DNA from 4 places in the Pseudonocardia sp. Cha107L01 genome. Region 4 is predicted to be linked to each of the others. Evidence: riboswitches for the same ligand, from Rfam matches in the RefSeq annotation. Region 4 holds a riboswitch; each other region holds the start of a gene.
The links. A riboswitch is a leader RNA that binds a small molecule or an ion and turns the genes downstream of it on or off. The one in region 4 is predicted to bind S-adenosylmethionine.
Positions count from the first base shown of each region.

Region 1: linked by a shared signal. The riboswitch ahead of ACTXG6_RS24460 (LLM class flavin-dependent oxidoreductase) and the one ahead of thrC (threonine synthase) in region 4 are both predicted to bind S-adenosylmethionine.
Region 2: linked by a shared signal. The riboswitch ahead of ACTXG6_RS41240 (aminotransferase class V-fold PLP-dependent enzyme) and the one ahead of thrC (threonine synthase) in region 4 are both predicted to bind S-adenosylmethionine.
Region 3: linked by a shared signal. The riboswitch ahead of ACTXG6_RS31580 (ABC transporter substrate-binding protein) and the one ahead of thrC (threonine synthase) in region 4 are both predicted to bind S-adenosylmethionine.

Region 1 covers NZ_CP199579.1:5,220,528-5,227,380, forward strand. Annotated here, with positions in the region: gene ACTXG6_RS24440 (mycofactocin-coupled SDR family oxidoreductase) at 1-452, opposite strand, end outside; gene ACTXG6_RS24445 (enoyl-CoA hydratase/isomerase family protein) at 709-1,509, shown strand; gene ACTXG6_RS24450 (peroxiredoxin) at 1,612-2,196, shown strand; gene ACTXG6_RS24455 (hypothetical protein) at 2,981-3,304, opposite strand; SAM riboswitch class IV at 3,658-3,771, shown strand; gene ACTXG6_RS24460 (LLM class flavin-dependent oxidoreductase) at 3,989-5,077, shown strand; gene ACTXG6_RS24465 (hypothetical protein) at 5,230-5,520, opposite strand; gene ACTXG6_RS24470 (LLM class flavin-dependent oxidoreductase) at 5,826-6,662, opposite strand; gene ACTXG6_RS24475 (hypothetical protein) at 6,745-6,853, shown strand, end outside.
Region 2 covers NZ_CP199579.1:8,733,927-8,740,779, reverse strand. Annotated here, with positions in the region: gene ACTXG6_RS41245 (patatin-like phospholipase family protein) at 1-53, shown strand, start outside; gene ACTXG6_RS41240 (aminotransferase class V-fold PLP-dependent enzyme) at 1,152-2,555, opposite strand; SAM riboswitch class IV at 2,594-2,707, opposite strand; gene ACTXG6_RS41235 (ABC transporter ATP-binding protein) at 2,804-3,706, opposite strand; gene ACTXG6_RS41230 (FecCD family ABC transporter permease) at 3,703-4,827, opposite strand; gene ACTXG6_RS41225 (FecCD family ABC transporter permease) at 4,824-5,888, opposite strand; gene ACTXG6_RS41220 (zf-HC2 domain-containing protein) at 6,075-6,853, opposite strand, start outside.
Region 3 covers NZ_CP199579.1:6,712,218-6,719,070, forward strand. Annotated here, with positions in the region: gene ACTXG6_RS31560 (NtaA/DmoA family FMN-dependent monooxygenase) at 1-576, shown strand, start outside; gene ACTXG6_RS31565 (pyridoxal-phosphate dependent enzyme) at 581-2,020, shown strand; gene ACTXG6_RS31570 (DUF6691 family protein) at 2,091-2,609, opposite strand; gene ACTXG6_RS31575 (YeeE/YedE thiosulfate transporter family protein) at 2,606-3,079, opposite strand; SAM riboswitch class IV at 4,697-4,811, shown strand; partial or broken gene ACTXG6_RS31580 (ABC transporter substrate-binding protein) at 4,989-5,294, shown strand; partial or broken gene ACTXG6_RS31585 (cytosine permease) at 5,392-5,499, shown strand; gene ACTXG6_RS31590 (glucose 1-dehydrogenase) at 5,527-6,621, opposite strand; gene ACTXG6_RS31595 (winged helix-turn-helix transcriptional regulator) at 6,674-6,853, opposite strand, start outside.
Region 4 covers NZ_CP199579.1:8,975,981-8,982,833, forward strand. Annotated here, with positions in the region: gene ACTXG6_RS42295 (MFS transporter) at 1-208, opposite strand, end outside; gene cynS (cyanase) at 428-892, shown strand; gene ACTXG6_RS42305 (WhiB family transcriptional regulator) at 846-1,199, opposite strand; gene rpsT (30S ribosomal protein S20) at 1,399-1,659, shown strand; gene holA (DNA polymerase III subunit delta) at 1,921-2,925, opposite strand; SAM riboswitch class I at 3,173-3,330, shown strand; gene thrC (threonine synthase) at 3,340-4,602, shown strand; gene ACTXG6_RS42325 (DNA internalization-related competence protein ComEC/Rec2) at 4,748-6,853, opposite strand, start outside.

The DNA of each region.
Region 1 (6,853 bases), 3.8 Mb from region 4:
ACTATCGACCCGCCGTCGCCCTGCTCGATGAGCCGGGGGATCGCGGCTTCGCAGGTGTGCAGCACGCCGGTGAGCATGATGTCGATCGCGTCGTGCCAGGCCTGCCGCTTCTGGGCCTTCTCGCCGATGACGGGCATGATCCCCGCGTTGGCCAGCACGATGTCCACCCGGCCGAACTCGGCGATGCCCTCCTCGAGTACCGCCGACACGGCCTCCTGGTCTCGCACGTCGGCCTTCTTGGCGACGATGCGCCGGTCCAGGGACTCGACGTGTTTGACCGTTTCCTCGAGGTCTTCCTCGGTGGCCTGCGCGTACGCCACGGTGTCGAACGGCGCGCAGATGTCGAAGGTGATGATGTCCGCGCCCTCCTGCGCGAGACGTACCGCGTGTGACCGGCCCTGGCCGCGGGCGCCGCCGCTGATGAAGGCGACCTTGCCGTCGAGAACACCCATGCTCGGTACTCCTCTTTGAGTGGATCGGGGCGGCGGACATCGGCTTGTCAGCCATTCGCCCGCGTTCGGGGAGAAGTGTCCAGCGTAGCGTGGCCGCACCGATTGCGCGCCCCGATCCGCTATCATTCCGCTCCGGATGAGCCTATATCCGGCACGATTTCAGCGGAAGCTGGAGACGTTCCCGCCCGACCGCGAACACTATCTTGAAACGGTCGTGGGAATAGTAGTAGCTGAACCGACCTCGCGGAGCGACCACATGACAGAACGGGCCGGCCTCGGGAACGAGGACATCAGGCGGGACGAGCGGGACGGCATCCTCACCCTCACCTTCACCCGGGACCGCAAGCTGAACGCGGTCACCGAGGGCATGCTCGGCACCCTCCGGGCGGCGGTCGCCGACCTGCGCGACCGGGGCGACCTGCGGGTACTGGTCATCACCGCCGAGGGACGCTACTTCACCGCCGGGGCCGACCTCACCGCGCTGCCGGTCGGTGAGACCGGGCCGGGCACCCCGGGGCCGGTGTTCCGCGGCGCCTATCGCCGGCTGCACGAGCTGTTCGACGAGATCGAGGCGATCGAGAAGCCGGTGATCCTGGCCGCGCAGGGACCCTGCCTGGGCATCGGTGTCGAGCTGGGTGCGAGCTGCGACTTCCGGTTCGCCTCCGGCGCGGCGCTGTTCGGGCTGCCGGAGGTCCGAAACCTCGCCGCGCTCCCGGGTTCGGGCGGGATCAGCCGACTCACCCGGCTGGTCGGCCCGCACTGGACGAAGTGGCTCGCGATGGCCGGCCAGCAGGTCTCCGCCGCCGAGGCGCTGTCCATCGGCCTGGTGCACGCGGTCTACCCGGTGGACGGTTTCGCCGCGCGGGTCGAGCAGTTCGCCCGTGACCTCGCCAGCCAGCCCGAGGAGGCGCTCGGCCTGGCGAAGCTGGTCATCGACGCCGCTGCCAACTCCGACCGGACCTCCGCCCGGCACGTGGACCGGATCGCCAACACCGTGCTGGTCAACAGCGCCGAGCACCGCGCCAAGCTGGACGCATTCGCCCAGCGCAAACGGTAGCCCGGCTCAGACCGCCGCGAGGCGCCATCTGGGCGCCGGAATTATTGCGCAGATTTCCGGCGCGGGGCACTAGATCGGGTGCGCTGGAGATACCCTCGGTTGATGATCACAGGCGACAGGGTGCCGGACTTCACCCTGTACGACCACACGGGTCGGGCGCGGACACTGTCCGTGCTTCTCGCGGACGGCCCCGTGGTGCTGTTCTTCTTCCCGATCGCGTCGTCACCGATCTGTACCGTCCAAGCCTGTCATTTCCGTGACCTCAGCAACGAGTTCGCCGCACTGGGGGTCCAGCGGGTGGGCATCAGCACCGACACGGTCGACAAGCAGGCCCACTTCGCGCAGCAGCGCGCATTCGACTACCCGTTGCTCTCCGACGTGGGTGGCGCGGTGTCCGAGCAGTTCGGGGTGCGGCGAGGGGCGCTGATCAAGCTGGGCGGGAAGATGGCCGGGCGCCGGGGGGACCGCCATGGTCGGCATACCCGACGCCGCGGCCTGTTGGCCCGGTTGTTGCCGGTCAAACGGTCGACGTTCGTCATCGATGTCGACCGAACCGTACTCAAGGTCGTCTCGAACGAGCTGCGCGCATCCGTGCACGCCGACCAGGTCCTGTGGTTCCTGCAGAACCGCAACCTGCCGTCGGGTGGTTCGCCACCACCGCGCGAGAAGCACCGCAAGCACACGTAGCTCGGACAGTCATTCGTGTCGATGTCCGCCGCGGAGATCGCCGGCGAGGTGCGGGCGCTCAAGGCGGAGGTCGCGCCCGATTCACGCAGCGATGCCGCTGCTGGACGAAGGGTTCATCCAGCAGCGGCAGTTCGCTGCCTAAGCGTTGGCCCTGCTCAGTGATGTGCGGGAGGTGCTGGGTGCTGTGGTGCGGGAGGTGCCGGGTGCTGGGGGCCGGGGTGTGGTGCGGGAGGTGCTGGGTGCTGGGGGGCGGGGTGTGGGGCGGGAGGTGCTGGGTGCTGGGGGGCGGGAGGTGCCGGGTGCTGGGGGCCGGGGTGTGGGGCGGGAGGTGCCGGGCGCTGGGGGCTGGCGTGTGGTGCGGCCGGAGATGGGCCAGGCAGCGGGTCGGCCCATGCCGGTGAGCTCGTCAGGCCCACTGCGATGACCGCGGCCGCAACCGCTGTCGCCGCATGAATCAGTCGTTGGTTTGACACTAAGTATTGCCTTTCTACGTGGGGAGATCCGGCTCACGCTGTTGTGCGAATCCATGGGGCCGGTGCACGACAGCATTTCGGTTATGCTTAGACCAAGCTCAGGGATAATCCGCGAGCTCGCCTGCAACTATTCTATGGGTTTGAGTTTCGATTTTATGATATGGCGAGTCATCTTGAACTGAGGGCATCCACAGATAGCGTCAAAGTTCACACGCCTCGGGAACCGACGCCCGCGCACCAAGGGCAAGGTGCGTCTGATTGCAATCGGTGCCTGGTCTTGGCTGCCGGTTAGCTTACCTGCCTATCCCGGCTCAGCCGTGGTTGTCAGAGTTCTTCTGGTTCTTGGTGAGAATCCCCAGAACACCATCGAGCACGCTGTTGTTGCACGCCTGGATCGGAACCTGGACAGTCGTGTCCTGAACGTTGACCAGGCCGGCCTGTCCGTGAACGCCGTGCGCCTTGTCCTTTGCGCCATTGTTCTGGTAACAGCTGGCGCTGCTCTCGTGGTCGTTGCTGCCGCCGTGGTGATGGTGATGGCCCGAATCGCCCTCGTAGTCACCAGCGAAAGCCAGCGGGCTCAGCGCGAGCAGACCCGCGGTGGTGGCTGCCGCCACGATTCCAGCCTTCTTCAGCACAGTCGATCTCCTGTTCAACCAGGCGGTGTCTCGACGACCACCTCGAAAACCAGCGACGAGTGGGAGCCCTGCTGGCACTATCGGAGGTAACGGATCGTTCGCGGTAAAGATACGGAGCCACATAACCGCGGACCTCAGCGCGATCTCAGTTCCCCAGGGTCCGAATAGATTGAGTCAGTGGTATGTCGAGCCGACCGGAGCATTCGACACCAGGTCGACGACCGCGATCAGGTAACTGCTCGGCGAACTCAACCAGGCTGGATGCCTACGCGCTGCATTGATGATGCCGGTCCGACTGTGAGCTAGGGAATACGGGGGTTCTCGGGCGAGAGCCCGCTGCTAGTGTTCGAGACGGTCGCGAATGCCAGCGCGGAGCCCCGGCTTGCTGGCTGACAACCCTCGCTGTGCGGTGGGGTGCCCCGGGTGATGACCAGGCTTCGCCGGAGACGGCCGAGCAAGCGCACCGGACTCAAGGGGCCGATCATGGCGATGGCGTTGGCGATTGCGGAGAGCATGGGACGCCTGCCCAGCCGCGTGGCATCGCTGGGCCGGGGCGAGCTGTTGGTGACGCGTCTGCATGTTGATCTGCACCGGGTGTCCACCGCTCTCTGTAGCGGCTGAGTGCCCCGACCACTCGGCACCAGCTGACCTCTGCCCGCGGCTTCTTCAGGGAGAACCACCGTCATGTCCAGCACCGGAACGGACCCCTTTCCCCACCAGCGGCAGCGGAATCCGTTCCGCCTCGGTGTGTTCACCCGGCTCGTCGACGAGGTCCCGCCGCCACGGCGCTACACGCGCGCGCTGGAACTGCTGATGACCGCGGACCGGCTCGGCTTCGACACCGGATGGGTCGCGCAACACCACGCCGGCAACGAGGGCGGCCTACCGTCCCCGCTGGTGTTCCTGGCCGCCGCCGCGCAGTACACCCGCCGGCTCACCCTGGCGACCGGCATCATCACCCTCGCCCTGGAGAATCCCGTCCGGCTCGCCGAGGACGCGGCGGTGCTCGCGGCACTGAGCAACGGGCGACTCGAACTGGGCTTCGGCACCGGTGGCGGCGAGCCCGCGTTCGCGATCTTCGGGGTGCCCTTCGAGGACCGGCAGCAGGAGTACGACCGGGCGTTCGCCGTGGTCCGCGACGCCCTGGCCGGCCAGGAGCTCACCCCGGCCGGGTCCACGCTGTTCCCGCCCGCGCGGCCGCTGCTCGCCACCGTGTGGGAGGCGACGTTCGGGGTGGCGGGCGCCGTGCGGGCCGCCGAACACGGCAGCGGCCTGCTCCTGGCGCGCACCGCGATCCGACCCGGCCAGAATGGCGCGAGCTGGGCCACCGCCGCGCACCGGCCGCTCGGGGAGGCGCAGTCCGAACTCGTCGAGGCCTACCTCGGCAGCTGGTCCCATCCCGACATCACGCCCCGGATCGGTCTGTCCCGCTCGCTGTACGTCGCTCCGACCCGGGTGGAGGCGTTCCGCGAGGCCGAGGCCGGGCTGCGCCGTTCCGCCACCCAACTGGCCGGCCGGGGCGGCCTCGACCCGCATGCGCCGTTGGCGGACCTGGTCACCCGGAGCGACCTGCACCTCGGCTGCCCGGAAGACGTCATCGCCAGCCTGCGCGCGGACCGGGTGCTCCCGCTGGCCACCGACCTGATCCTGCAGGTGCACCCGGCCGACCCAGGGCACCGGGAGACCCTGCGGTCACTCGAGCTGATCCGCAACGAGGTCGCCCCGTCGCTCGGCTGGAGCCCGGCCACCACGCCGCGCGCCGCTCAGCTCTGACCGCCCCCAGGGGGCGACTCGGGCACCGCCCGCCAGAAGCCGGACAGATCACCCGAGCCATCGCGCGCGAACTGTCCGCCGCGCTGGGGCGGCCCTCGAGCTCGGCCAGCCGGAACCCGCGGCTGGCCGAGCAACAAGCTAGAACGGCACCATTAGCGCAGGTTGCTGAGGCCCTCGGCCAGATCTTCCCTGTTCATCACGGGAGTCAGGTCGACCTTCGCCCCCAGCTCGGTGAAGAAGGGTTCGGCCACGACCGGTATGCGGCTGGCATCTTCCAGGTCGAAGACGATGTACGCCGCCCGGTTTCCGGATCGGGTCGCGAAGTAGACAGCCTCGGGGTTGATGCCGCTCAGGACAGACTCGATCACCTTCCCCAGCCGGCCATCCTTGATCGCCAGATTGCCAGGTTCCGTCGGGATCTCAACAGTCATGAGCACGCGCATCGTATTGTCTCCTCGGGCAGATCACGAGGCCGACGCTTGTCCAGCCAGACAGGCAGAGCGCCGGCGAGCTGACGAACCCTCGCGGTCGGTCGACGGCGATGCATCCTCAAAATTGAGGATCCGCCGATACTCATTCGTCGGCTCGGTGTCACGGCCCGCGGTCATGTCCCGAAACAGGTCGCACGGCCCTAGACAACAACTTCCAGCAGCTGAGACCTGGGAGGTGTGGGACACCCTCGGGTTCCTGCAGCAGCTCGGCGTGGTTCCAGCCACCACCTAGAGTCCCGAGCCGGAAGTTCCCGCGCTCACCGTTGCGGGCTGATCGGCACTCGGGTCCGACGCCGCGAAGTGGCCTCGATGGCCTTCGTGGCGGCCTCCCGGCTGCGCGCGCTCAGGTCCGCTCGACGGTTCCGCGTCCACAGGTAGGACTCGTGCCTCGGGCCGGCCGAACCGGTGAACGCGGGCATGACCTCGTCCACGAATGTCCGGTACGACCGTCGGGTGGCCTCGTCGTCCGCCCAGTGGGTCTGCTGGTTGAGGATGCAGCCGAACCCACCGGACTTGTTCCAGTACCGGTGCAGGGCGTTCACCGCGTCCTCCACCGTGCCGATCGCCCCGTGGCCCTCCTCGTTGATCCTCTCGAGGCTGTCGTAGCCGAGCAGCGAAGGGCCGCCCTCGAGCGTGTCGATCATGTACCCGCACCACCGCTCGTACCCGGCCTGTACCTCGCTCAGGGCCTGGTCCCTGGACTCGGCGATGTGGAACGGCGCGACCAGTCGCAGCCCGGACCGGTCCATCACGTGCCCGTGCTCGGCGGCCTGCTCCTCGGCGATCCGCCAGTTCAGGTCCAGCACCTCGTAGCCCGGGCTGCTGCCCGCCGCCACACACAGCAGCCCCAGCACGTGCCGACCGGCGATCCGCCCGGCGGAGGGGGTGATCGCGCTGGCCACGGCGAGGTGGGGGCGCGGCCTGGTGTACGGGCCGATGTGCAGGGTGGCTTCGTCCAGGGTGTACCAGTCGGTGTGCCTGGTGACCGTCTCGCCGCCGAGCCGCCCCAGATGACGTGCTCGACCGCGACCGAGCTGACAACCACACCCGGTGGTCGGGGCTCGACCCCGGTGCTGGTGCCCGGTGCGCGCCAAGACTAATCTATGGGGTGCGCACTAACTCGCTGACCGTGCTACCGGCACCAGACCAACTGGACTCGAGAGCGAGGAGGGGAGCATGACGGAGCTGCTCTTGCTCCAGGCCGTACGGCTCAAGGGCCGGATCAGCGTTGAGGCCGCTTCGGTCTGCGCCTCCATCGGTGTCGACGAGGCGCGGACCGGCCTGG
Region 2 (6,853 bases), 240 kb from region 4:
CGACGTGGAACTGGCAGGACTACCTGCGCCGGTTCCGCCGCCACCCGAGCTGAGCGAGCACCGGCCGGGCCCGTGCTCGCGCGGCGAGCGCGGAGAATCGTCGGAGTGCAACCACTCATGGGCTTTATTCGGTGAGCGGTCGACAGAACTGGCGAGAGGAACCGTGTCGCCGCCCGGCGCGTCCGGTCGCTCGTTCGGCAGAATTCCCCCGCGCATCGAATGGCGATCATCGCGCCGGGCCGATGGAATCTAATCCGAACTGCTCCCCAGCAGCTGGACGCCACAGGTACCAGGCGGGACCGTCCAGGCGTACGGCGGGGGAGGATCGGGTGGCGGTGCGCCCGATCCCCCCGCCGGCGAGATGGGGAGCGCTTCGACTCGACCTAGCGAGCCAAGTAAAGGCCGGAGCCACCATCCCCCGAGACGGCGACTCCGGCGCGCAACCACCTGTCCGCTCCCCAGCGACATGTGGTAGGTCTCTAGGCCCTAATTCTGCTCCGCGATCGGCCTGAATAGACCAGTTCGCTCAATCAATCACTCGAACGGGCGTGTCAAGAAGCCACGCCGGACAACGGCAGCTTACTTACAGCTGAACTCGAGCGGCTCTTGAGGTGAGTTTGACGTCCGACAGGGGGACTTTCAGCGCGCCGCGCGGGTCTTCGGAGTGGCGTGATGATAGGCCCCGACGGGTTGTGTCCCGGACCCTGCGGGCGGAAGGGACAGCAGTGGGGTGTCCGGGACCACTGGGGCGGCCCGTTGAGCGACCCGTCGAGATGATCACTCACGGCGTTCGATGGGCTACGGAGGGTGGCTGGACCTGGCTGGTACGGACGGTTGCCCGGTCGCGGTCGGCGGCCGTACGGATCGACCGGGCACCCGCCGCGTCGACCGCCGAGACGGCGGACATCGCGGCCTCGCCGAGCGGCACACAATTGCTTTCGTCTCACGCGGACTGGTCAGCGGGGAAAGCCTTGTCCGAGCTATTCAATTCCATTAGTGCGCATTTTCGGGGTGAATAGCGTTGCGTGCGTCGGGCCTGCCCCGGGGCGGGACGTGGTGCGGTGGTGTGAGCCATCGCGCACATCTGGGCTCACAATGTGCGCGATGGCTCACATCGATCTGAAGTCATCCCCGGCAGCATGGCCGCTGACTCAGGGCTGGCAACGGGCGCCGGCTCCGCTCGCCCGGCCGATCCCGAACGGGTCGAGGTCGCGCGGGTCCGGGGTCGGCGCCCAGCGGCCGTCCACCGGGGCGTAGGTCCAGCTCGCGCCGGAGCTGACCAGGGTGCGCAGCGCCGCCAGCAGCCGGTCGATGTCCTCGGCGGTGCTGCCGAGTCCGATGCTCGCGCGCAGCGCCTCGCCGCCGGGGCAGAGCCGCTCCAGCAGGGGGTGCGCGCAGAACTTGCCGTCCCGCAGTCCGATGCCGTGCTCGGCGGAGAGGTAGGCGGCGACGTACCCGGCCGGGCGGTCGGCCACCACGAAGCTCACCACCGCGATCCGGTCCGGGCTGTCCGGCCAGATCCGCAGGACCTCGACGCCGGGGATGCCGGCCAGTCCCGTCTCCAACCGGTTCAGCAGGTTCCGCTCGTGCGCGGCCGCGGCGTCCCCGAGTACCGGGGCCAGCGTCCGGCAGGCCTGGGCGAGCGCCGCGGCGCCGAGCACGTTCGGGGTGCCGCCCTCGTGCCGGTGGGGCGCGGCCGCCCACTCGGTGGCGGTGTCGGTCACCCGGCGCACCGCGCCGCCGCCGGCCAGGTGCGGGGGTGCGGCGTCCAGCCAGTCGCGGCGACCGACCAGCACGCCGGCGCCGTACGGCGCGTACAGCTTGTGCCCGGACAGCGCCAGGTAGTCCACGCCGGTCTCGGCCAGGCTGATCCGCCGGTGCGGCGCGAGCTGGGCGGCGTCCAGCACCACCCGGGCCCCCACCTCGTGTGCGATCCGCACCACCCGGTCGATCGGCAGCACCTCGCCGGTCACGTTGGACGCGCCGGTGATGGCCAGCAGCGCGGTCGGCGTCGCGGCGAGGGCGTCGGCCAGGTCGTCGAGGGTCTGCGCGACGGTCGCCGCGGCCCGCAGTGCGCGGTGCGGCCCGGCGCGCCAGGGCAGCAGGTTGGCGTGGTGCTCGACGTCCAGGCAGAGCACCGCGCCGGGCACACAGCCGGCGAGCAGGTTGAGCGCGTCGGTGGTGTTGCGGGTGAAGATCACCACGTCGTCCGGCCGCGCGTCGACGAACTCGCCGACGGTGTCCCTGGCCCGCTCCAGCAGCCCGGTGCACACCTGCGAGGCGTAACCGGCGCCGCGGTGCACGCTGGCGTAGTAGGGCAGCACCTGCTCGACGTGGTCGGCCACCGTGGCGAGCGCCGGCGCGCTCGCGGCGTAGTCCAGGTTGGCGTACCGGGTCCAGCCGCCGGTGACCAGCGGGACCCGCAGTTCGGTGCCGGTGACGGCGGGGAGCCCGGTGTGGGTCTGGTCGGTGCCGGTCTGCTCGGTGCCGGTCTGCTCGGTGTGGGTCTGCTCGGAGCTGGTGACCGGGCACGGGCGATCGAGGGCGAGCGTCATCACGGGTCCTCCGTGTCTGGGACCCCGGGTACGCCGCGGGTCCGCGCTTGCCGACGTGACTGTCACGACGGCCTGGTCGTCACCCGGAGCACCCCGCCGCGGAGGAGGGTTGCCGGCCAGCGAGCCGGGGCTTGAAGCTGGCACTCTTGACCTGGTTGGCAAGGTACGGGCCTCGGCCCCGGCTCGTCAACGCCGTATCGCGGAACCGAGAGCCGGGCCACACCGGGGGAGACGGGTGGTGCGCGGGGTCAGCCCCGGTGGCGCCGGCCCACCGGCACTACGAGTGGGGTGCCCGCGACCGGGTCGGTGATCACCTGGGCGTCCAGGTCGAACACCGCGCGCAGCAGTTCGGCGGTGAGGACCTCCTCGGGTGGCCCGTCGGCCACGATCCGGCCGTCCCGCATCGCGATCAGCCGCCCGGCGTAGCGGGCGGCCAGGTTCAGGTCGTGCAGCACCATCACGACGGTGCGGTGCATCTCCCGGTGCAGCCGTTCGACCAGGTCCAGCACGTCCACCTGGTGGGCCAGGTCGAGGAACGTGGTCGGCTCGTCCAGCAGCAGGATCTCGGTGCCCTGGGCCAGCGCCATGGAGATCCACACCCGCTGCCGCTGGCCGCCGGACAGGGTGTCCACCGTGCGCTCGGCGAACTCGCTCATCCCGGTCCAGTCCAGCGCCTCCGCCACCGCCGCCTCGTCGTCGCCGGACCACTGCCGGTACCACGCCTGGTGCGGGTGCCGGCCCCGGGCGACCAGGTCGGCGACGGTGAGCCCGTCCGGTGCGACCGGGGTCTGCGGCAGCACCCCGAGCACCTTGGCGACCTCGCGGGTCGGGTACCGGTCGATCCGCAGCCCGTCCAGCAGCACGTGCCCGTGCCGGGCCGGCAGCAGCCTGGCCAGCGCGCGCAGCAGTGTCGACTTGCCGCAGCCGTTGGGCCCGATCACCGCCGTGACCGTGCCGTCGAGCACGTCCAGGTCCAGGTCGTCGATCACCACCGCGTCGCCGTACCCCAGTCGCAGCTCGCGGGCCCGCAGCCGGACCGGCTGGGTGGCGGCGTTGGAGGGGGCGTTGGAGGTGGTGCTGGAGGCGGTGCTCGCGGCGGTGCTGGAGGCGGTGCTGGAGGCGGTGCTGGAGGCGGTGGAGTTCTCGGTCATAGCGACACTCCACGGTTGCGGCGGCCGAGCAGGTACAGCAGGTACGGGGTGCCCAGCACGGCCGTGACGATGCCGACCGGCAGCTCCCGGGGCAGCGCGGTACGGGCGATCAGGTCGGCGGCCACGGTGAGCAGCGCGCCGTAGACGGCGGAGGCCAGCAGCGGCGGGGTGGCGGTGCGGACCAGGCGCTGGCAGACCTGCGGCACGACCAGCGCGACGAACCCGATCGGCCCCGCGCTCGCCGTGGCCACCGCGGCCAGCACCAGTCCGACCAGCCCGAGCGCCACCCGGGACCGGTTCACCCGCACGCCGAGGCCGCTGGCGGTGTCGTCGCCCAGTTGCAGCGCACCGAGCCCGAACGCCAGCAGCAGCGCGGTCGGCACCAGCACCACGAGGGCCGTGCCGACCGGGAGCACCTGGGCCCAGCCGCTGGAGTTGAGCGAGCCGGTCAGCCACACCGTCGCCTGGGTGGCCTGGTTGATGTTCGCCACGACCAGCAGCCAGGAGGTGATGCCGACCGCGACCGCGTTCACCCCGACCCCGACCAGCACCAACCGGTCGCTCTGCACGCCGCGCCGGTAGGCAAGGCCGTACACCACCACGGCCGCGAGCACCCCGCCGAGCAGCGCGGCGAGCGGGACGCCGAGCGAGGCCATCAGCCCGACCGCGACGCCACCGCCGCCGCCCAGCGCGATCACCGCGACCGCGGTGGTGCTCGCCCCGGCCAGCACCCCGAGCAGGTCCGGGCTGGCCAGCGGGTTGCGTGTGACGGACTGGGTGAGCGCCCCGGACAGGCCGAGCGCGGCGCCGACCAGCACCCCGGTCAACGTCCTCGGCAACCGCAGCTGCAGCACGATGAAGCGCTGCGCCCGGTCACCGCCGCCGGCCAGTGCGGCGAGCACGTCGCCGATCGAGATCGGGAAGTCGCCCCGGCCGATGTTCACCGCGGCCGCCAGCACCACGAGGGCCGCGCCGACCAGCGTCACGGTGACCAGCCTGGGCCGCCAGACCCCGGAGAACCCGCCCACCCGGATCGCCGGGCGCCCCAACACCGCCGCGGTGGCGGCATCGACACCGGCTCGGGTACCGGGCTCGGCTGCGCGACCGGAGCGCCCGGTCACAACCGGACCAGCTTGCGCCGGCGGACCAGGAAGACGAAGAACGGTGCCCCGATGAACGCCAGCACGATCCCGACCTGCAGCTCGCCGGGGCGTGCCACCACCCGGCCGACCACGTCGGCGACCAGCAGCAGGACCGCGCCGGCCAACCCGGCGGCCGGCAGCAGCCAGCGGTAGTCCGGGCCGGTGCAGAACCGGGCCAGGTGCGCCACCACCAGCCCGAGGAACGCGATCGGGCCGCAGGCCGCCACCGCCGCACCGGTCAGCAGGGTGATCGCGACGAGCCCGGTCCACCGGGTCACCGTGACGTTCTGACCGAGGCCCCGCGCGACGTCCTCGCCGAGCGCGAGCAGGTTCAGTCCCGGCGCGTTCGCGAACGCCAGCAGGAGGCCGACCAGCAGGAACGGGGTGATCTGGCCGACGATGGCGACGTCCCGGCCGGCCAGCGCGCCGACGTCCCAGAACCGGTACGAGTCCAGCGTGGCGCTGTCCGAGAGCACGATCGCCGAGCTCAGTGCCCGGAGCAGGTAGCTGACCGCGACCCCGGCCAGCGCCAGGGTGACCGGCGTCGGGCCGCCCCGGCCGGCCGAGCCGAGTAGGAAGACCGCCACACTGGCGGCGAACGCCCCGGCGAAGGCGAACCACACGTAGCCGTAGAGGCTGGTCACCCCGAACGCGAAGATCCCCAGCACCACGAAGAACGCGGAGCCGGCGCTCACCCCGAGCAGGCCGGGCTCGGCCAGCGGGTTGCGGGTGTGGCCCTGCATGAGCGCGCCCGCGACGCCGAGCGCGATGCCGACCAGGATGCCCAGTACGGTGCGCGGCAGCCGCAGGGTCCGCACCACCAGGTCGTCCTCGGCGGCGGCCGGCGACCAGAGTGCGTCCCACACGTGACCGAGCGGAATGGCCTTGGCGCCGACCGCGATGCTCGCCAGCACAGCCAGTACCAGCAGTAACAGCAGTAGCAGCAGGAAGCCGATCCGGCGGGACCGTCGGGCACCGGTACCGGTGCGCCTCGGGCGCCGGGTCGGGGGAGTACCTGACCCGGTGATCGCCGTCGTCACCGCGTGTCTTCTCCTTGCAGTCCTCGCCACTCGCCGCCCGGTCGTCGCCGGCGGTCGTTGCCAGCTGTCGTTGCCGGCACTGTCCGGCCACAACTTGGGCGTGGTCACACCTTAAGTGAGGCTAACAATGTTCGGCGCCCGGTTGAACCGGCGCTGAGTCCGATCTCACCGGGCGCCGCGTGCGGTTCAGGCGGCCCGGTGCCGGGCGGCCGGGTCCGGGCGGGTCGGCGCGCTGGCCCGGGGCGGCGAGAGGTCCGCCGCGCCGGCGCCCGGGACGTGCGTGGTCCACGGGGGCGACGACGGCGCGCGCACCGGCTGTGGCTGGAATTCGGTCGGCCGGGTGGCCATGATGAGCATGATCAGGCCGAGGCCCACGAGCACCAGGGCGTGGGAGCCCACCCTTGCCGGGTCCACGTTGCCGCTGACCAGGTCCAACGTGCTGACGAGGGCCAGCACCACGACGAAGCTGCCCAGTACCGGGATCGTGCCGGCCAGGTGCCGGGTCCAGACCGCGCCGGCCAGGAAGGCGACCCCGAGGGCCAGGTTCCAGGCCGAGGACTCGTGCGACATGTGGGCCAAGTCGGCGCCCATCATGCCCGACCCCATCATCGCGTGACCCATCATCGCCTGACCCATCGCGTGGCCCATCGCTCCGGAGCCCGCCATGGCCGCGTCCGGGTCGCCGCCGGAACTGGCCAGCACCAGTCCGACGCCACCGACGAAGGCCTGCACGACGCCGACGCCGCCCAGCGCGAGCCGGGCCGCCCGGTGCCAGAGCCGGCGCCTCGGCGAGCGTGGCCGGGGCAGGTGGGACAGGGCCTCGGCCAGCGCGGCGTCGGTCAGGCCGGGCGCGGGGTCGGCCGGCGCGGTCCGGATCAGGCGGTTGACCAGTGCCGCGTCGGAGAACCAGCGGGTGCACTCCGGGCACTCGGCAAGGTGCGCCCTGGCAGCGGGCAGCTCGGCGG
Region 3 (6,853 bases), 2.3 Mb from region 4:
CTGCCCGCCGCGACGTTCGTGCTCGGTGACACCGCGGCGGAGGCCGAGGAGCGCGCCGATCACGTCCGCCACCAGCAGGTCAGCGGCCAGACCGCGATCAAGTTCCTGGAACAGCTGTGGAACCGCGACCTGTCCTCCTACGACCCCGACGGGCCACTGCCGACCGTCGACCCGCAGGTCGGCGAGAACACGATCGCCCGAGGCCGCGCGAGCGTGCGCATGTACCGCGACCCGCTGGCCACGGCACAGGAGTGGCGGGCGCTCGCCGAGGCCAAGCAGCTCTCGATCCGGGAGCTGATCATCGCGGTGACCGCCCGGCAGTCGTTCATCGGCACCGCCGCGCAGGTGGCCGACACCATCGACGAGTTCGTGCAGACCGACGCGAGCGACGGCTTCGTCCTCGTACCCCACATCACCCCGGGTGGGCTCGACGAGTTCGCCGACACCGTCGTCCCGCTGCTGCAGGAACGCGGGTCCTTCCGCACCGAGTACGAGGGCACCACGCTGCGCGAGCACCTCGGGCTCTCCGACGCCAGGCCACCCCTCGACGCGCCCACCGGCGCAGCCCCGTCATGACCCCATGGGCGGCCCCTCTGAGGACACCATGACCGTGCACAACTCGCTGCTCGACCTCGTCGGCGGCACCCCGCTGGTCCAGCTGCACCGCCTGACCAACGGCATCGCCGCACGCGTTCTGGTCAAGCTCGAGTACCTCAACCCCGGTGGTTCGGTGAAGGACCGCGCTGCCGCGGCGATGGTCGCGGCGGCCGAGCAGGCGGGCGAGCTGCGACCCGGCGGCACGATCGTCGAGGGCACGTCCGGCAACACCGGCATCGGTCTCGCCCAGGCCGCGGCCGTCCTCGGCTACCGGCTGATCGTCGTGGTGCCCAACTCCATCGCCGTGGAGAAGATCGACGCGCTGGAGGCGTACGGGGCGGAGGTGGTGCAGACCCCGGCCATCCTGCCCCGCAACCACCCGGAGCACGTGTCGAAGCTGGCCGAGCGCATCGCATCGGAGACCCCGGGCGGATGGCTGGCCAACCAGTACGACAACGTCTCGAACCCGGCCGCGCACCGCGCCACCACCGGCCCCGAGATCTGGGCGGACACGGGCGGCACCGTGACCCACCTCGTGGCGGGCATCGGCACGGGGGGCACGATCTCGGGCGCGGGCGGCCACCTCAAGGAGATCAGCAACGGACGGGTCACCGTGGTGGGCGCCGATCCGGTGACGTCGGTGTACAACGGCGGCGACGGCAGCCCGTTCTTCGTCGAGGCGGCCGGGCACTACCTGCATCCCGACACACCCGAGGACATCTGGCCGCTGTCGTACCACCCCGAGGTGCTGGACCGCATCGAGACGGTCACCGACCGCGAGTCGTTGACCACCGTGCGCCGACTCGCCCGCGAGGAGGGCATCCTCGTCGGCGGGTCCTCCGGACTGGCCACCGCCGCCGCGTTACGGGTGGCGCGCGGCCTCGGCCCCGAGCACACCGTCGTCGCGATCCTGCCTGACTCGGGCCGGGCCTACCTGTCGAAGTACCACTCGCTGACCTGGCTGCGCCGTTTCGGGTTCCTCGACGACGACCGGACCGGCCTGCTTGCCGACGCCCGGTTCGTCGGCACCGTGCACACCGTCACCACCGGGACTCCGCTGGGCGAGGCCGCCGCGACCGCCGCCGGGCCCGCCCGCCACCAGCCCCTGCTGCCGGTGGTGCTCCCCCGCCGGGACCCGGCGTTCGCCACCGCGGTGTCGGAGATCCTGGGGACGCTCGACCCGCTCGGCCTCCAGGCCGAGCTCGCGCGCCACGGGCCGGCCACCCCCTCAGGCGACGTCGCCGGGCCTCCGCCGCTCGCCCTCGGCACGGGAGAAACGGTCGAGGAGGCGCTGGCCCGGCTCGACGCGGATGGACGGCCCCACGCTGTCGTGCTGCGTGACGGGCGACTCGCCGGGGCCGTGTCCCGCGCCGATCTTGTCCAGGCCGTCGAGGTCCGTGATCACGCGAGAACCCAGTTGTGACAGCCTCATCGCCCGCGGGGTTCTTCGGGTCCAGCCGGAACTGTTGCCCACACCGACACCCGAACGTCCGTCAGGCGTCCCGTGCGGCGGTGTCGGCCAGGTGCTGCCGGGTCGGCAATGCGGTCACCGGGGTGCCCCACTGCTCCACCCGGCCGCGCAGCCAGAGGCCGAGCAGCAGCCCGACCAGTACCACCAGGCCGTAGAGGCCGCCGGTGGCCACCATCGCGACGGTCATCCCGGGGCAGGTGGCACCGAGACCGAACCCGATGCCGAACACCGCGCCGCCGTAGATGTGCCGGCGCTGGATCCGGTTGCGGGGCAGGGTGAGGCGCCCGCCCAGCCAGGTGCCCCGGCCCCGGCGCAGCACCAGCAGGCCGACGAACGTGGTGGCCATCGCCGAGCCGATCATGAGGTACATGTACGGGTCGCGCAGCAGCAGGCCGTTGTGGATCGTGTAGTAGTCGCCGAGCCCGCTCGCGGTGAGCAGGAACCCGAAGGCGACCCCGACCGCGCCGGCCACGATGCCGGTGCGGACCGCGGTTCGCCGGGCGGTGCCTGGCTGGCGGTCGGTGCCGGTCGGGCGGTTCATAGCGCACCGCCGGTCAGCGCGTGCAGGCCGAGGGTGACCACGACGGCCACCGCGAAGAACGTGACCGTGGCGGCCCAGCTGTCCGGGGACCCGGCCGGGCAGCCGGCGAGGCCGTGGCCGGAGGTGCACCCGCCGGCCCAGCGCGACCCGTAGCCCAGCAACACCCCCGCGACCAGCAGCACCGGCACCAACAGCGGCGGGCTGAGCAGCACGGACAGCTGGCCGTAGCGGTGTATCGAGACGGGCGGACCGAGCAGGGCCGCCAGCAGTGCCCCGGCGATCAGCCCGACCAGGAACACCACCCGCCACCGGTCGCCGCGCCAGCGCTCCACCGGCGCGACGGTCGCCGCCAGCCACGCCCCGGACACGCCGAGGCGCAGGTTCGCCAGGCCGTACAGCGCGAGCACGCACAGCCCGACCCCGGGCCCGGCCACCCACCACGGCAGCTGCGCCGGCAACACACCCAGCATCAGAACCTCCCGATATTTGCGCTGGTCACCTTCGATGACCAGGCTCGTGCACCATCACCTCACACCGCATCACACGGGGTGGCCCTGGTCATAGGCCACGCCCGAGGCCTGGCAGGTTGCCGCCGGAAGACTTGCTCGGCGCTTGACTATCAGGAGCGCCGCGATCTGAGTTGTTCGGTCGGTGCGGTGCGGTGATCGAATCGAGGCTGTTGCCCAGGGGACCCGAGTTGCGCGGGGTCGCCGCACGGTCCTCGGGTCGGCTCCGCCGCGGTGCCAGGTTGGCCTGGTCCTGGGTCGGGGCGCCTTGCGTCTGATCAGGCCCGACGGGCTGCGGCTCGTCCAGTAGCGGGTCGTTCGGGTCCGCGGCCGGCGGCATCGGAGCGCTTGGTGTGAGCGCGCCATCCGATGGCTGGCCAGAAGGCACCGGGGAGCTGGGCGGCACGGCCTGCGCCGGCGCGCCCTCGGCGGGAGGGGGAATCGATGCCGCCTGTGAGTCGGAGGGCTGCCACGGCGCGGGCGCGACCTGTGCGGGGTCACTCGGCGTGGCGTTCGCGTCTGGCGGCGCCGGGTAGGACGCCGCGGGGCCGGCTGACGGCGCCGCCGGAGAGTCGTCACTGGTCTGCGTGACTTCGGACGCGGAGGTGACGTTCGAGCGAAGCCCGAGTACGACGCAGAGCGCGATCAGGGCGATGGCGGCCCCAATAGCGGCGACAATCCATCTACCCCGCGTGGTACCTACGACACCCGCGATGCGGTGCTGGATCGTGACCCGGCGACGGGCAGGTTCCTCGGCGCCCAGGGCCGATGGCCCGTCACTCACACCAGCAGTGTTCTTGTCCTCCGAAGACTCAGCGGCAGGTGAGAGGGCTGCAGCGGTCGCGGCGTCTGGCTCCTTGATCGCGACTGCCTCCTCACCTGAACTCGCCGTCGGCGAGTCGGTGCGGTGCCCACTCTCTAAGGCGTCCCTCGGGGACGCGGGCACCAGTCCCCTGGGTAGCTGCGCGAGCGGGTCAGCAACTGCTACCGGCATAACGACGCCGGGCAGCGTCGGAGCGTCGTCCGGCCAATTGTCAACGCCGCCGACCGTGCCACCGTTTAACTGACCGCGCACACGCCGAGCAGCGTCGATGAAATCCCGAGGTGCAACTCCTGGCCGCAACCATGGATCCTCATCGAGCTCGGCGCGATGCCGCGGCGCGCTGCCACTGACCTCTGAAGTCGAAAGTCGCGGTTCCCCAATGGTGTTAGAGCTGCCCATCAAACCCAAGTCCCTCCCGTAGCTATCGCCGACTCGGCGCGAAGGTCTGAAGGGTCCGCCGGCGACGATCAGCGTTGTCGTAAGTTCAACGACAACCCCGGTGTCGAGGTGTGATAGCGGCGCCCGACACAGTCGGAAGGGCGCGTCCACGGTTGGCTGACAGCAGGGCTCTCGGCATCACCTTGGTCCAGGTGAGAGGTGCACTCGGGCACTCCGGTGCAACGGGTCGACCCCACAGGTGGGGCGCCGTAGCGTCACCCACTTCGGCGACCAGGTAGAACTCAACCTGCGCTGGGCATGACAGATCACAGCCGCCGGTCTTGACCCTCCGCCACTGATCGGCTTAGCGTCCCTGCGACGGTCACGAACACCAGTGCTCAGCCCCGGCTTGCTGGTTGGCAACCCCCGCGTGCGCTGGGGTGCTCCGGGTGACGACCGGCGGAGGTTCGTCACGGGCCTCCGCAACCGCACGAACACGCAGGAGCGTCGGACATGGTCGCGCTGCTAGCCGCGACATCGATCAGTTGCGCGGCTGCACCACCACCCGCTGTCGCTGACGTCGCCAAGCGGCGGCCCACTGATGTCCCGAGCTGATGTCCTGAGCGCTCCTGCCGCGCCCGTCCGACGGCGCGTTATCCCGAACGGAACAACATGAGATTTCTCCCCCGCGCGCTGGGACACGCCCTGGTTGCCGCGGCGGCCGCGCTCGCACTCACGGCGTGCGCCAACGCCGGCGGCGGCGCCGCACCGACGACCGGCCCCGTCTACTTCGGGGTGTCCGGGCCGGTCACCGGGCCGAACGCCGAGTACGGCCGGCTCTGGAAGCGGGGCTTCGACCTGGCCCTGACCAAGATCAACGCGGCCGGCGGGATCAACGGCCGCCCGGTCGCGCTGAAGTGGGAGGACTCGCAGTCCGACCCGAAGCAGACCGTGCCGATCGCGCAGAAGTTCATGGACGACCGAGAAATCATCGCCGAGCTCGGCGACTTCTCCTCCCCCGCCTCGATGACTGCGGCGAACCGGGGAGGCTCATCTGGCCACCCTGGCCGTGGGCATGGTCGGCATCGGGCTCGGGCTCAGTTTCGGCTGGACGGTTCTCTCGGTGCTTGCGGGGAACGCGGTAGGCACGTTTTTCATGGCCTTCCACTCCACTCAGGGTCCGCAGCTGGGCCTGCCACAGATGATCCAGTCACGGCCGCAGTTCGGCTATCGGGGGCGCACTGCTCATCTGTTCGCCGGGCGGCGCGAAGTCCAAAACGATCTTCACGTCGTCGGGCCGGTACGGCAGCATATCCCGATATTGTTCCAGGGGAATCCGTCGGGTCAGCATTCTTTCAAGCCATGCGGGGTCTGCAGCCGTCAGCGCGGCCGCAGCTTGTGAGAAGTGTCGCGCATTTGCGTTCATACTTCCGAGAAGCACTCGGTTGCCGAGCACAAATTGGAGAGCGGCCAGGCCAAGATCGAGCTGTGTGGACGTGCCAGCTCGCGGGAACCCGACCAAGCAGGTGACGCCGCCCGGGGCGCCAATTTTGACCACCTCCGCAATCACAGTTGCGGAGCCACTGCAGTCAATCGCAATATCGGGAGAGAGACCAGACTCTGAAAGCCGACCGTGATGGTAGGTCGCTCCAAGTGCCCTTACCAAGCTGGGTTTCAGGCCATCCTCGAAAATATCAAAAACATGCACATCGAAACCACGCTGAACTCCAAGCAGGGCGGCCAGCAGGCCGATTGGACCGGCTCCAGTCACTACGACGTTGGACGGGGCCAGCACACTCCGGCGGCCAATGTGCGTGATGTTCTCCCACGCTTTGGCCACGATGGATGCAGGTTCGAGTAGAACACCTAGTCTACCAAGTTCAGCGGGCAGCCGGACCAAGCTTTCCGGATGAGTGCGCCAGCGCTCACGTGCGAAGCCATGCAGATGTTTGATACCGTGCTCAACGTACTCGTGTCCGCGACACATATCCCACTCCCCTTTTAGGCAGGCTTCGCACGGATTCGATCCGAGGCGACGCACCATGCCTACCACGAGGTCGCCGGTAGCGAATCCGGAGCTAGTGGGAGCCTCGACGACTCGGCCCACACTCTCGTGGCCGAGAACAAGAAAATCCGTTCCCCGAGGGGCTTCGCCGAACTCGCCAGCGATGATCTCAACGTCCGTTCCGCACAGTCCTATCTCCATACACTCGACCAACACGGATCCGTCGCTAACTGACGGCTCCGGGAGGTCCCGAATTTCGAGACTGTCCTTTCGACCAGGTTGAACTGTCAGTGCCTTCATGAGCCACCCTGGACCTTTCCGAAGGTTGCTGTGTACGTTCCGAATCTGCGTCTCACGAGTCGGGAGATGCCCCCGCTCCGGATGCCGCCCCGGACCGAGCTCTTTCTATGTCGTTGATATGGGTCTCCGTCCACTCTCGGAGCGCAGTGATCGGCTCGGCGAGGCTGCGGCCGAGTTCCGTCAGCTCGTAGTCGACCCGGGGTGGGATCGTGGGGTGCACGGTACGGGTGAC
Region 4 (6,853 bases):
GGCTGCTCGCGGTCTGCACCAGGGCGACCAGTACCGACGCACCGGGCCCGGAGACCAGCAGCCACTGCGCGCCGACGGTCTGCATCCAGGTGCCGATGTTGCTCAGCAGTACCGCGATCCACAGCGCCCGGAACACCGCCGACCGCAGCGGCGCCCACGGCGAGGGAGCCCTGTCCGCTGCCTTGTCCGCTGCCCTGTCCGCGGCCATCGCCCACCCCTGTGCACCAGCCGGCGCCCCGTCCCCGGCCGCGGCGGCCCTCCGATGTGTCCGGAGCGAGTATCCGGTGTGCCGGATCCGGGAGTGTGACCGCGCTGGTCGACCGGAGCGGCGGCGCGGTGAGCAACACCATGTTCACTGTGGGCTGCTTGCCGACGGCCGGAGGACAGGCAACGATCAAGCTGGACCGACCATCACCGGGAGCGTGAGATGACCTTTACCCCACTGCCCAGCCTGAGCCGCCGCGACGCCGCGACCGCCGTGCTCGCCGCGAAGAAGCGCCTGGGGCTGTCCTGGGCGACCATCGCCGAATCCGTCGGGCAGTCCACCGAGTGGAGCACCTCGGCGCTGCTGGGCCAGCAGCCGCTCAGCGAGAAGCAGGCCGCCGCCGCCGGCAACGTGCTCGAGCTCGACGAGGCGGTCGTCGAGGCACTGCAGCTGCCGCCGGTGCGCGGTGTCGACGCGGTGGACACCAGCGAACCGATCGTCTACCGGCTGCAGGAAGCCATCCAGGTCTACGGCAGCACGATCAGCGAGCTGATCCGCGAGGAGTTCGGCGACGGCATCATGAGCGCGATCGACTTCGAACTCGACTTCGAGCGGGTGCCCGACCCGAAGGGCGACCGGGTCAAGCTGACCTTGAGTGGAAAGTTCCTGTCGTACCGGGTCTGGTGAGCTCGGGTCCGTGGTCGCTGGCGACCTTGGTCACCAGGCCGAGCCGCCGGTCGGCGTTGCTCGGCCGACCCCGGCCCCGCTTGTAGGCGAGCACGACGCCCTGCTGGATGATCTCGCCGCCCCAGACGCCCCAGGGCTCCTCCCGGTCCAGCGCGCCCGCCAAGCAGGCCGCCTTGATCGGGCAGTGCCCGCACAGCGCCTTGGCGAGGTGCAGGTCGGCCGGGCGCTCGGCGAACCACAGCTCGGGGTCGGCCTTCGAGCAGGGCGGGTGGGACGTCGTGGCCGTCAGGTTTGTTGTTCCCCTCATGACCACGATGGTTGTCGGGCGGCGGCGCCCGGACATCAGGGAAGATACGGAGATTCGCCCCGGGAACCCTGAGACTTCGGGGCGCTGTTACCCTGGTAAGTCGAATGCCCGCGTGATCCTCCCGCCGGGCTGCAGCGGCCCGTCGCCAGTCAGCGGCGCGCGGCGAACAACGACGAACAGGAAGACCAGAGGCAGTCGCGTGGCCAACATCAAGTCGCAGATTAAGCGGGTCAAGACCAACGAGAAGCGCCGCCAGCGCAACAAGTCGGTCAAGTCAGCCCTCCGGACCTCGATCCGCCGCTTCCGCGAAGCCCTCGAAGCCGGGGACAACGACAAGATCGTCGAGCGTCAGCGCTCCGCCAGCCGCGCGCTGGACAAGGCGGCCAGCAAGGGTGTCATCCACCAGAACCAGGCCGCGAACAAGAAGGCCGCGATGGCCCGCAAGGTCAACGCGAGCTGATCGCTCACCGACGTACATCGCCTCAGAACTTTCTTTCGCCCCAGCTGTAATACCCGCTGGGTCGGCGGCGATGAACTGAGTAGAACTCCCGCTGCGGCCATCGGCGGCGCTGTCCACTCCCGTGGGGTAGCGCCGCCGATTTGCTGTGCCCTACCGCCGGCGCGCCCGCCCACTCGCGCCTCGCACAGACCCGCTGTGGCCCGCACAGCCCGTGCACGGGCTGTGCGGGCAGCACCCGGTCTGTGCCAGCCACAACAGCAGCTAGCTGACCTCGCGGGCTTCCACGATCCGCAGCACGGCGCGCTCGAGCGCATAGTTCGGGTCGGGCGCCGCGCCCTTGACGTCGGCGTTGACCACGGCCACCGCCGCCATCGCGAGCGCGATCCCGGCCGGCCGCCAACCGCGGGCCTGCGCCTGCGCCTTGCGGATCTTCCACGGCGGCATGCCCAGTGCCCCGGCCATCTTGAACGGGTCGCCCCGGCCGGCCGCACCGACCTTGGCCACCGTACGGACCGCGTCGGCAAGCGCGTCGGCCACCAGCACCGCCGGCACCCCCAGCACGATCGCCCAGCGCAGTGCCTCGAGTGCACCGGAGCGGTCCCCGGTGATCGCCTTCTCGGCCACCGCGAACCCGGTGACCTCGGCGCGGCCCCGGTGGTACCGGCGCACCGCGTTCTCGTCGACACCGCCGTCGGTGTCCGCGACCAGCTGCGCCGACGCGGCCGCCAGCTCGCGCAGGTCGTTGCCCACCGCGTCGAGCAGCACCCGGATGGCCTCCTGGGTGATACGCCCACCGGCCCGGCGGATCTCGGCGCGGACGAAGTCCACCCGCTCGTCGTACTTCGTCACCCGCGGGCACTCAGTGATCTCGGCACCCGCGCCGCGCAACACGTCGGCCAGCGCCTTGCCACGCGCGCCCCCCGCGTGCAGTACCACCAGGCTCACCCCGTCGGCCGGGTCGGCGACGTAGTCGGTGATCATCGAGGCGACGTCCTTGCTCGCTTCATGGGCCGCGTCCAGCACCACCACCCGCCCCTCGGCGAACAGCGACGGACTGATCAGCTCGGCGAGCTCGGCCCTGGTCAGCGAAGCGGCGGCGACCCTGCGCAGCTCGGCGCTCGGGTCGGCCGCCCGCGCCGAGGCCAGCGCGTTCTCCACCGCCCGCTCGACCAGCAGCTCCTCGTCGCCGACGATCAACCGGAGCGGCGGAGTGGTCACGCTGATCGCGGCGCCGTGGTCGGCCTGGCTCGCGGGCGGGCTGCTCATGCCGCCATCGTCCCAGCCCCGCCGGACACCCCCGGACGTGCCACCCCGAGGGCACCGGAGGGAGCCCTGGCCCGCATCCCCCGGGCGGGCGGCCCGGAGCGCACAGGCAACAGGGCGGCCCGCGCCGGGCGAGTGAGCCGGCTCCCAGATCGCGGAACAGACTGGGCGGAATGGGCAACCTTGACGTAACGTGGCCTTAGCTCACCTCCGATGGCGAGCGGTCCGAGCGCGGGCCACAACTGAATAAGGCTCATCCAGAGGGGCAGAGGGAACGGCCCTGCGAAGCCCCGGCAACCGGCATTGACCGATCTGCGCATAGCCGTTGCGCAGCACGCCCGTCATGGGCGAGGTCGCTCAGTGATCACGGTGCCAATTCCGACCCGCATGTTGCGGGACAGATGAGGAGACCTCGCGATGTCCGTGAGCACCACGCTATCCGCTTCCACCTCGCTCGACCTCGGGCCGGCCCGTGCCCTGTCCTGTCGCGAGTGTGGCCATGAGATCCCGCTCGCCCCGGAGTTCGCCTGTCCGGAGTGTTTCGGCCCGCTCGAGGTCGCCTACGACTTCGTCGGCGTCACCCGGGAGCGCATCGAGGCCGGTCCCAAGTCGATCTGGCGGTACGCCTCGCTGCTGCCGGTGCCGACCGACGTGACCCGCCACCCCAACACCGAGCCCGGGATGACCCGCCTGGTGCGCGCGGAGCGGCTCGGCAAGGAAATCGGCCTCAAGAACCTGTGGCTGAAGGACGACACCGGCAACCCCACCCACTCGTTCAAGGACCGCGTGGTCGCGGTGGCCCTGGCCGCCGCCCGTGAGCTCGGCTTCAGCGTGCTGGCCTGCCCGTCCACCGGCAACCTGGCGAACGCCGTCGCGGCCGCCGCGGCCCGTGCCGGCTGGCGCTCGGTGGTGCTCGTCCCGAAGTCGCTCGAGCAGGCCAAGATCCAGATGACCGCCGTGTACGGCGGCACCCTGATCGCGGTGGACGGCAACTACGACGACGTGAACCGCCTCGCCACCGAGCTGGCCGCCGAAGAAGAGGACTGGGCGTTCGTCAACGTGAACGTCCGCCCGTACTACGCCGAGGGCTCCAAGACGCTGGGTTACGAGGTGGCCGAGCAGCTGGGGTGGCGGCTCCCGGAGCAGATCGTGGTGCCGGTGGCCTCCGGCTCCCAGCTGACCAAGGTCGACAAGGCGTTCCGCGAGCTCGGCACGCTGGGCCTGGTGGAGCCGACGCCGTACAAGGTGTTCGGCGCACAGGCCACCGGCTGCTCGCCGGTCTCGGCGGCATTCGCGGAGGGCCACGACGTGATCCGTCCGGTCCGGCCGGACACCATCGCGCGCTCGCTGGCCATCGGCAACCCGGCGGACGGCCCCTACGTGCTCGACACCGTGCGGCGTACCGGGGGCGCGGTGGCGGACGTGTCGGATGCCGAGGTGGTGGACGCGATCCGGCTGCTCGCCCGGACCGAGGGGATCTTCGCGGAGACCGCCGGCGGGGTCACCCTCGCCTGCACCCGCAAGTTGATCGAGTCCGGTCAGCTGGACCCGGAGGCCGACACCGTGCTGCTGATCACCGGCGACGGGCTGAAGACGCTCGACGCGGTCGCCGGTCACGTGGGCCCGACCGCCACCGTGTCGTCCTCCACCGCCGAGGTCCGGCGCGTGCTGCAGGGCTGAGCCGACCCACCCCTGCCGACCCACCGCTGAGCCGACCCACCGCTGAGCCAACCGACCGCTGAGCCGACCCACCGCTGAGCCAACTGACCGGGGTACCCGACCACTGAGCCCGGCCGCACCGACAGATCACGTCGAGCGGCCGGGCTCAGCCGCGTCCACGCTGGCGGGGCGCCGGCCGGGGATGACCTCGGGCCACCGCCACCGGGCCCTCCCTGGAGGCCACCACGGCCACGTCGCCGGACTCGTCGGTACGCCGCACCAGCGTGCCGGCCCGGCGGAGCGCGTCCAGCACCGTCGAGTTCGGGTGCCCGTAGGTGTTGCCGGCGCCGACACTGACCAGGGCGAGCCGGGGATGCACCGCCGCCAGGAAGCCGGGCGAGGTGTACCGGCTCCCGTGGTGCGGGACCTTGAGCACGTCTGCCCGCAGGTCGACACCGGAGGTCAACAGGCTCGCCTGGGCCAGTAGTTCGACGTCACCGGTGAGCAGCAGGGTGCCGGTCGGCGCGGTCGCCCGCAGCACGAGGGAGGTGTTGTTCACGTCGGTGCCGTCGGTCGGGTCGACCGGGTCCGCCGGGTCGACTGGACCGAGGACCCGCAGGCTCAGCGCCGGCCAGTCCAGCTGTTGGCCCGCGCGCAGCTCCAGCACCGGGATGTTCCGCTCGGCGGCGGCCCGGTGGACCCGTTCGTCGGCCCAGGCCGGCTGATGCGCCGGGCCGAGCGCGACCGCGCCCACCGCCCTGCCGCCCAGCGCCGCGGCCAACCCGCCCAGGTGGTCGGCGTGCAGGTGGGTGATCACCACGAGGGACAGGACGCTGATCCCGAGTCGGCTCAGGCAGCCGTCCACCGCGCCGTCCTCGGTGCCGGTGTCCACCAGCACGCCGCGCCCGGCCTGGCCGGTGGCCAGCACGACCGCGTCACCCTGGCCGACGTCGCAGGCCACCGCCGACCACCCGGTGGCCGGCCAACCCGGCGTCACGAACCGGGTCGGGATCACGATCAGCAGCACCCCGATCACCGCCGCCACCAGCAGCGCGCGCAGCCGTCGGTGGCGCAGCAGGAGCACGCCGACGATCACCGCGACGGTGAGCAGCGCGGCGCCCCGGATTCCGGCCGGCCAGGTCAACGCGGCACCCGGGACGGTGGCACCCCAGTGCGCCACCCAGACCAGCCAGCCGACGGCGGGCTTGGCCAGCCAGGCGCACAGCTGTGCGAGCACCGAACTGGCCGGCGACACGACGGCGGCGAGCACACCGAGCACGGTGACCGGGGCGACCGCCGGCGCGGCCAGCAGGTTCGCCACCACCGCGACGAGGCTGACCTGCCCGGACAGCCCCGCCACGAGAGGCGCGGTGACCAGGTGGGCGGCCGCCGGCACCGCGAGCGCCTCGGCCACCCCCGGCGGCACGCCGAGCTGACGCAACCACGCCGACCATGGGGGAGCCAGCAGCACCAGGGCACCGGTGGCGAGCACGGACAGCGCGAACCCGGGATCGGTGCCCAGCGCGGGGTCGACCAGCAACAGCCCGAGCACGGCCGCCGCCAGCGCCGGGAGCACCGAGCGGCGCCGGCCCACCAACACCGCGAGCAGCGCCACCGCTCCCATCACCGCCGCGCGCAGCACACTGGGCGACGGCCGGGCCAGGATCACGAACCCGACCAGCGCCAACAGCGCGAGCAGCACCCGGGCACGCGGCCCGGCCCGCAACAGCGCGAGCAACCCGAACACCGCGGCACAGACCATCGCCACATTCGCACCGCTGACTGCGGTCAGGTGCAGCAACCCGGTGGTCCGGAACTCCTCGCGCAACGTCCATGGCATCGCGCTGGTGTCACCGATGGCGAGGCTGGGCAGTAGCGCGGCGGACTGCTCCGGCAGCACCGCGGCCGCCGCGCCGCGCAGCCCGTCGCGCAGAGCGTCCGCGCCGCGCTGCCACCACGGTGGCGGTGTGACCTCCGAGGGCGGCCCTCGGACCCGCAGCACCGCCACGGTGAGATCCGCCCTGGTCGCCGGGGCGAGCAGTCCGGAAGCGGTCAGCTCGACCCCGGGCAGCAGCTCCGCCCAGCCGTCCCGGGGCGCGATCAGCAGCAACCGACCGCCGACCGTCCAGTGCTCCCCGTCCGCGCTGGCGTTGACCAGCTCCGCCGGGATGGCGAACTGGCTGGCCCCGCCCTGGCGACCGCCGTAACCGGCGGCCGCCCCGTCGAACACCGGCGCCGGGTCACCGCTGAGCACGACCCGGGCGGTGGCCGC